Regions from separate parts of the Pseudomonas sp. HS6 genome, predicted to be linked through region 2. Evidence: predicted binding sites of a transcription regulator. Region 2 holds the regulator's gene; the other holds the start of a gene.
The links. The regulator sigma-54, encoded in region 2, starts transcription at its own class of promoters, with help from an activator protein. The targets are predictions, from matches to a motif close to ANTGGCATNNANNTTGCTNT.
Positions count from the first base shown of each region.

Region 1: JJN09_RS27235 (CmpA/NrtA family ABC transporter substrate-binding protein) is a predicted target of sigma-54. The motif match lies at 1,939-1,958, and genes of this name have one in related genera.

Region 1 is NZ_CP067412.1:6,011,720-6,015,863, reverse strand. Features, by position in the region: gene JJN09_RS27240 (ANTAR domain-containing response regulator) at 22-597, opposite strand; gene JJN09_RS27235 (CmpA/NrtA family ABC transporter substrate-binding protein) at 613-1,824, opposite strand; gene JJN09_RS27230 (quinone-dependent dihydroorotate dehydrogenase) at 2,047-3,066, shown strand; gene JJN09_RS27225 (ribosome modulation factor) at 3,206-3,421, opposite strand; gene rlmKL (bifunctional 23S rRNA (guanine(2069)-N(7))-methyltransferase RlmK/23S rRNA (guanine(2445)-N(2))-methyltransferase RlmL) at 3,952-4,144, shown strand, end outside.
Region 2 is NZ_CP067412.1:626,868-631,011, reverse strand. Features, by position in the region: gene rapZ (RNase adapter RapZ) at 1-336, opposite strand, end outside; gene ptsN (PTS IIA-like nitrogen regulatory protein PtsN) at 339-803, opposite strand; gene raiA (ribosome-associated translation inhibitor RaiA) at 815-1,123, opposite strand; gene JJN09_RS03045 (RNA polymerase factor sigma-54) at 1,197-2,690, opposite strand; gene lptB (LPS export ABC transporter ATP-binding protein) at 2,877-3,602, opposite strand; gene lptA (lipopolysaccharide transport periplasmic protein LptA) at 3,602-4,144, opposite strand, start outside; gene lptC (LPS export ABC transporter periplasmic protein LptC) at 4,134-4,144, opposite strand, start outside.

The DNA.
Region 1 (4,144 bases), 1.2 Mb from region 2:
CCGCTAAAGCACCACAGAACCTCAGCCAAGCAACTCGCTCATGGCAATGATCTGCTCCGCCACCTGAATCAGTTTCTGCTGACGGCTCATCGCCTGGCGACGCATCAGGGTGTAGGCCTCTTCTTCGTTGCAGTCCTTCATTTTCATCAGTAGCCCTTTGGCCAGTTCGATGCGTTTGCGCTCGGCCAGTTGTTGATCGCGAGCTTGTAGCTGGGCGCGCAAGGCCTGGTCGCTTTCGAAGCGGGCCATGGCCACGTCGAGAATAGGCTGCAAGCGTTGTGCGTGAATGCCCTCAACGATGTAGGCACTGACCCCGGACTTGATCGCCTGACGCATCACGCCGGGGTCATGCTCGTCGGTGAACATCACGATCGGCCGGGGTTGGTCGCGGCTGACCAGCACCACTTGTTCCATCACATCGCGGCTCGGTGACTCAGTATCGATCAGGATCACGTCCGGGCGCACCGTTTCGACGCGTGCGGGCAGGTCGATGGTCAGGCCGGACTCGTCGATGACCTCGAATCCGGTCTCGGTCAGTGCAGCTTTCAGGCGCCCGACTTTTTTCGCGGTGTCGTTGATCAGCAGAATGCGCAGCATGTTCGCGGTCTCCTGTCAGCGACGGGCGAGAAGAGGGACGTTGTTGCTCAACGCGTGCAGCTTGAAGCTTTGCGCGTAGGCGGCCGGGTCGCTGCCGTCCCAGAGCTTGCCGTCGATCAACTGGCTGCTGCGCATGTCCTCGGTGCCGACCGGCACACCGACAGCGCTGGCCGCGTCGCGGTACAGCGCCAGTTGCTGCACCTGACGGGCGACGGCGAGGTAGTCCGGGTCATCGCGCAGCAGACCCCAGCGGCGGAATTGGGTCATGAACCACATGCCGTCCGACAGGTACGGCAGATTCACCGCGCCATCGCCGTGAAAGCGCAGGGCGTGCGGATCCTGCCAGCGATTGCCCAGCCCGTCGTCGTAGTCACCGAGAAAGCGCGGTTCTATGCAGGACACCGGGGTGTCGAGGTATTCCGCTGCGCTCAACAACTGCGCGGTGCTGCGGCGGTTTTCCGGGCTTTCTTCGATGAAACGGCTGGCTTCGAGAATCGCCATCACCAACGCCCGGGCAGTGTTGGGGTATTGCTCGACGAAGGCACGAGTGCAGCCGAGGACTTTTTCCGGGTGATCGGGCCAGATGGTCTGGCTGGTCGCCATGGTGAAGCCGAGATTCTGCTGCACCGCGCTGGCGGCCCACGGCTCGCCGACGCAGAACCCGTCGATGCGACCGGCCTGCAGGTGCGCGACCATTTGTGGCGGCGGCACCACCACGCTGTCGACATCCTGCAATGGATGGATGCCCTGGCTTGCGAGCCAGTAATAAAGCCACATGGCGTGGGTGCCGGTGGGGAAGGTCTGGGCGAAGGTGAGTTTTGCGCGGGTTTGGTGCACATGGTGGTGCAGCGATTCAGGACCGGTCACGCCCAGTCCCTGCAAACCGTGGGACAGGTTGAGGCTCTGACCGTTCTGATTCAGGCCCATCAACACCGCCATGTCGGTGGGCGCGACGCCGCCGATGCCCAGGTGCACCGCGTAGATCAGGCCGTAGAGGCTATGGGCGGCGTCGAGCTCGCCGCTGACCAGATTGTCGCGCAGGTTGGCCCAGGAACTCTGGCGCTTGAGGTTCAGGGTCAAGCCGTAAGGCTGAGGAAAGCCCTGGGTCGCGGCGACCACCACAGAGGCACAGTCGCTCAGGGCCATGAAGCCGAGGTTGATCGCGGTTTTTTCCGGGGCATCGCTGCCGTTGACCCAGGCCAGTGGCCCGGCGGAGGTTTGAGTCATGAAAGCCACCCTCAAAAAAAACGTCGTCCCAGGCTTTGCCCGCGCAAAACCGAGAGACGACGCCGTTGTCCTTGCCTGCACACCACCATTGGCCTGCGGGCTGATGCCGAGGAAGGTGCAAGGCATATGCCATGCGCACGGATTTACCCGTGCGCCTCGCGCGGCGGGGCGATGCCCGGCTATAATCGCCGCCTCTTTTCGCCGCCCGAGTCATAGCCGCCCATGTACACCCTGGCCCGTCAGCTGTTGTTCAAACTTTCCCCGGAAACCTCCCACGATCTGTCGCTGGATCTGATCGGCGCGGGCGGGCGTTTGGGCCTCAACGGCTTGCTGTGCAAGGCGCCGGCGTCGCTGCCGGTGAGCGTCATGGGCCTGGACTTCCCGAACCCTGTCGGTCTGGCGGCCGGTCTGGACAAGAACGGTGCGGCCATTGATGGCTTCGCGCAGCTGGGTTTCGGGTTTGTCGAAATCGGCACCGTGACGCCGCGTCCACAGCCGGGCAACCCGAAACCACGGATTTTCCGCCTGCCGGAAGCCGAGGCGATCATCAACCGCATGGGGTTCAACAACCTCGGTGTGGATAACCTGCTGGCGCGGGTGGCGGCGGCCAAATACAAAGGCGTGCTGGGGATCAACATCGGCAAGAACTTCGACACGCCGGTCGAGCGTGCGGTCGATGACTACCTGATCTGCCTGGACAAGGTCTACGCCCACGCCAGTTACATCACGGTCAACGTCAGCTCGCCGAACACCCCGGGCCTGCGCAGCCTGCAATTCGGCGACTCGCTCAAGCAATTGCTGGCAGACCTGGCCACGCGCCGCGCCGAACTGGCCCTGCGCCACGGCAAGCATGTACCGCTGGCGATCAAGATCGCGCCGGACATGACCGACGAAGAAACCGCGCAAGTCGCGCAAGCGCTGATCGAAACCGGGATGGACGCGGTGATCGCTACCAACACCACCCTCAGCCGCGTGGGTGTCGAAGGCATGGAGCATGGTGACGAGGCGGGCGGTCTGTCCGGTGCGCCGGTGCGTGAGAAGAGCACTCACACTGTGAAAGTGCTGGCGTCCGAGCTGGGCGGCAAACTTCCGATCATCGCGGCGGGCGGTATCACCGAAGGCAAGCATGCCGCCGAGAAGATCGCTGCCGGCGCGAGCCTGGTGCAGATCTATTCCGGCTTCATCTATAAGGGCCCGGCGCTGATCCGCGAATCCGTGGACGCGATCGCCGCCAAGCGCTGATCGGCAGATATAAAAAGGCAGGCATAAAAAAGGGCTCCTCGAAGGAGCCCCTGGGCCGTAGCCCGCCGTCCGGGAAGGACGTGCATGGTGATCAGGGTGTTGCGAAATCAGATTGTCGTGTCGGAATAAGTGCCCTGTGTCAGCCGACGGCGTGAAGTTCGTTGAGTCTGTGGATTCCCGCAGTGCCGGTCATACCGTCCCAGTTGTCGCCGCGTCCTTCTCGCCAGCCGTTGATCCAGGCTTGACGTACCGACGGTAGAGTAAATGGGCAAAGCTCACGGGATTTGCCACCAACGCCATATTGATATCCGCGCAAAAATGCTCTTTCCAACGGATCACGCTTAAGTCTTCTCATAGGGTGTTTCCCTCACTTGTTGACTGTTTTTGTCGCGTCGACCTCAATTGAGGTCTGGCAGAAAAACTCTGCCGTTGGCGGCTCGCTGCCGGCGTGGCGAGCCAAGGTGTTGACGCCGTTGCGACGTCAACCTGTGTCCAGTTCTAACCAATGAGTCACATCGAGGGAATGACCGTTTTGTCATAAGGACGTAACGAAAAGGATGCTATGGCGATAAGTAACGCCAGGTTTCATGAATGTTTATTCACCAAACCCCGGTATGATCGGCCCTGCGCTGTATGACAGGTTTAATGCCTTAGTGAGAATGACCCACGTTTACCGTCGGGTACTTTTCGACGAAGGGTTGCTTTGAGTCATTTTGTTGCATCAACTTTTTTATCTGTCCCGGCATCTAAGCTCTTTTAACCCGAGCAGCGGGGATGGAACGGCACACCTTCGTGCCACGCGGGCGCTCTTGTAGAAAAGCGCCTGATTGAAAACCGGATCGGCAATGCGTTGCCGGTTCATTAGCCAAAGGCTCTGGAAAAACCATGTCCGACCGTTTCGAACTCTTCCTCACTTGCCCCAAAGGCCTTGAAGGCCTGCTCATCGAGGAAGCCGTCGGGCTTGGCCTTGAAGAAGCCCGCGAGCACACCTCCGCCGTGCGTGGCATGGCGACCATGGAAACCGCCTATCGCCTGTGCCTCTGGTCGCGTCTGGCCAACCGCGTGTTGCTGGTGCTCA
Region 2 (4,144 bases):
GCTGCTAAGAGGGTGGCGACGACGGGTTTCCGAGAAGCGCTTGAGCAGGGTTTCTTCATCGGCATCCAGATACAGGACGTCGCACTGGATGTGCCGGCTGCGGACCTCCTCAAGCAACTCCGGAAAGCGCGATAGATGGCTTGGCAGATTGCGCGCATCGATCGATACCGCGACCAGTGGCTGAGACAGTTCCGTATGAATCAGTGCGCGTTCCGCCAGTTCCGGCAGCAGGCCGGCAGGCAAATTGTCGATGCAGTAGTAGCCGTTGTCCTCGAGGACATCCAGGGCGGTACTTTTACCCGAGCCGGAGCGGCCACTGACAATGATCAAGCGCATGTTTAGTGCCCGTTTTGCTCGTCCAGGACAACCTGATACAAGGCTTCGTTGGTGGTAGCGCGACGCAGTTTTTCGCGTACTTCCTTGCGGTCGAGCATGCTGGCGATCTGGCGCAGCAGTTCCAGGTGCGCATCGGTGGCGGCTTCGGGGACCAGCAGCACAAACAGCAGGTCGACCGGTGCACCATCGATGGCGTCGAAATCGATGGGCGCTTCAAGGTGCATCAAGGCGCTGATGGGCGACTCACAGCCCTTGAGGCGGCAGTGGGGAATGGCGATGCCGTTGCCAAAACCGGTCGAGCCGAGTTTTTCACGGGCAATCAGCGCCTCGAAGACATCTTGCATCTCCAGATCCGGTACTTCCCGGGCGATCAGGTTGGCAATTTGTTCGAGGGCTTTCTTTTTGCTGCCGCCCGGCACGTTCACGAGGGAACGGCCGGGGGTCAGGATGCTTTCAAGTCGGATCATGGGGGTGGGGGTTATCGACCGGTAGCGCCCTGAAGCAGGCTCTGGGTCTTTTCCTTATGCTTTTTGAGTTGTTTATCAAGCTTGTCGGTCAGCGCGTCGATCGCAGCGTACATATCTGTATGTTCCGCGTTTGCGACGACCTCGTTACCGGGAATATGCAGCGTGGCTTCGATTTTCTGCTTCAGCTTCTCGACGCACATCGTGACTTGCACGTTGGTGATCTTGTCGAAATGGCCCTCAAGCCTCTTGAGCTTTTGCTCAACGTACTCACGGAGAGGTTGGGTAACTTCCAGTTGGTGTCCACTGATGTTGACTTGCATACAGCTTCTCCTTCGTTGCCAGTGCATAAAGCGGCAGGCCGAAGAGCCTGCCACTGGAACGCTGTAACGTGGCTTACATCAACCGCTTGCGTTCGCTCGAAGGCGCGATCCCGAGGGATTCGCGGTACTTGGCGACGGTGCGGCGAGCCACCTGAATGCCTTGTGCCTCCAGTAAACCAGCGATCTTGCTGTCACTCAACGGCTTTTTCTGATTTTCCGCGGCAACCAGTTTTTTGATGATCGCGCGAATCGCCGTGGACGAGCATTCACCGCCTTCGGAGGTGCTGACGTGGCTGGAGAAAAAGTATTTCAGTTCATAAATGCCCCGGGGGGTATGCATGAATTTCTGCGTGGTGACCCGGGAAATGGTCGACTCGTGCATGCCCACCGCTTCAGCGATGTCATGCAGTACCAGCGGCTTCATGGCTTCGTCGCCGTATTCAAGAAAGCCGCGTTGATGCTCGACGATCTGGGTGGCCACTTTCATCAGGGTTTCGTTGCGGCTCTGCAGGCTCTTGATGAACCAGCGGGCTTCCTGCAATTGATTGCGCATGAAGGTGTTGTCGGCGCTGGTGTCGGCGCGACGGACGAAACCGGCGTACTGAGCGTTGACTCGCAGGCGTGGCACCGATTCCTGGTTCAGCTCAACCAGCCAGCGTTCGTTGTCCTTGCGCACGATGACGTCAGGCACCACGTATTCGGCTTCGGTGGATTCGATTTGCGAGCCTGGGCGCGGGTTGAGGCTCTGTACCAGTTCGATGACCTGGCGCAGTTCATCTTCCTTGAGCTTCATGCGGCGCATCAGCTGGCTGTAGTCGCGGCTGCCAAGCAGGTCGATGTAATCGGTGACCAGACGCTTGGCCTCCGCGAGCCAAGGAGTCTTGGCCGATAGCTGGCGCAATTGCAGCAGCAGGCATTCGCCCAGGTTGCGTGCGCCAATGCCGGCAGGTTCGAATTGCTGGATGCGGTGCAGGACGGCTTCGATCTCGTCCAGCTCGATGTCGAGCTCCGGATCGAAGGCGTCGAGGATTTCTTCGAGGGTTTCGTCGAGGTAGCCCTGATTGTTGATGCAGTCGATCAGGGTGACGGCGATCAGGCGATCGGTGTCGGACATCGGCGCCAGGTTCAACTGCCACAGCAGGTGGCTTTGCAGGCTCTCGCCGGCGGAGGTACGGGTGGTGAAGTCCCACTCGTCGTCATCGCTGCTCGGCAGGCTACTGGCACTGGTCTGGTAGACGTCTTCCCAAGCAGTGTCCACCGGCAGTTCGTTGGGGATTCGCTCGTTCCATTCGCCTTCTTCAAGATTATCGACCGTCGGTGCGGTCTCCTGATAGGAGGGTTCCTGGATCTCGGTGTTGGGCTTCTGTTCGGCGTTGTCGGCCATGGGATCGGAGTTGTCGAAGTCGTCGCCGTCTTCCTGACGTTCGAGCATCGGATTGGATTCCAGAGCCTCCTGGATTTCCTGTTGCAGATCCAGGGTCGACAATTGGAGCAGGCGGATGGCCTGTTGCAGCTGCGGTGTCATCGTCAGCTGCTGGCCCATTCTCAAGACTAGCGATGGTTTCATGGCAGGGGCTTAACACCTTATTCGCCGGCGCTATGCGCCATCCACTACAGGGCGCCGGAGCGCCAAACTTAAGCAAATTATATGCCTGAAACTGTCGTGTTTGCCTAGAGCGCTGTAACAATAAAAGCGTATAAAAGTGCGCTTCAACGTTACAGCACCCGGACGGCTGGTCGAATGCTGTCGCGCTTACAGGCGGAACTCGTGACCCAGATACACTTCCTTCACCAGATCATTGGCGAGGATGGTCGCGGAGTCGCCTTCGGCGATCAGTTGGCCATCATTAACGATGTAGGCCGTTTCACAGATATCCAGCGTCTCGCGGACGTTGTGGTCGGTGATCAGTACACCGATGCCCTTGGCCTTGAGGTGGTGAATGATCTGCTTGATGTCGCCCACGGAAATCGGGTCGACACCGGCGAACGGTTCGTCGAGCAGGATGAATTTCGGTGCAGTGGCCAGTGCGCGGGCGATTTCCACTCGGCGACGTTCACCACCGGACAGGCTCATGCCGAGGTTGTCGCGGATGTGGCTGATGTGGAACTCCTGCAGCAGGCTTTCCAGCTCCTTGCGACGGCCGGCCTTGTCGAGCTCCTGACGGGTCTCGAGGATGGCCATGATGTTGTCGGCCACCGACAGTTTGCGGAAGATCGACGCTTCCTGGGGCAGATACCCGATACCGGCCTTGGCGCGGCCGTGCATTGGCTGATGGCTGACGTCCAGGTCGTCGATCAGCACGCGACCCTGATCGGCCTGTACCAGGCCGACGATCATGTAGAAGCAGGTGGTCTTGCCGGCGCCATTGGGGCCGAGCAGGCCGACGATCTGCCCGCTGTCGATCGACAGGCTGACATCGCGCACGACCTGGCGGCTTTTATAGGCCTTGGCCAGGTGCTGAGCTTTCAGAGTTGCCATTACTGGGTTTTCTCGTCGGTTTTCTTCTTCGGCTGGATCACCATGTCGATGCGCGGGCGCGCTTCGGTGACCTTGTTGCCGGTGGCGCGACCGGCGCTGGCCAGTTTTTTCACCGTGTCATAGACGATTTTCTCGCCTTGAGTGACGTTGTTGTCCTTGTCGATGACCTTGGCCTTGTCGATCAGTACAACGCGGTTTTGCTGCGCATGGTACTGAATGGTCACGCCGTAGCCTTGAACCGGCTTGGCGTCGCCCTGGGTCTGCAATTGCTCGAAGTAGGCCAGATTGCCCACCGAAGTCACGACGTCGATATCGCCGTTGGGCGCGCGGGTCATGGTCACGGTGTTGCCTTTAACGATCATCGAGCCTTGGGTGATGATCACATCGCCCTTGTAGGTCGCGACGCCATTCTTGTCATCGAGCTGAGCATCGTCAGCCTGGATGCGGATAGGTTGCTGACTATCGTTCGGCAGAGCCCAGGCGCTCACGCTTCCCAGTGCTGCGCCCAGACTGAGCAAAATAGGGAGGGTTTTAACGAGCCT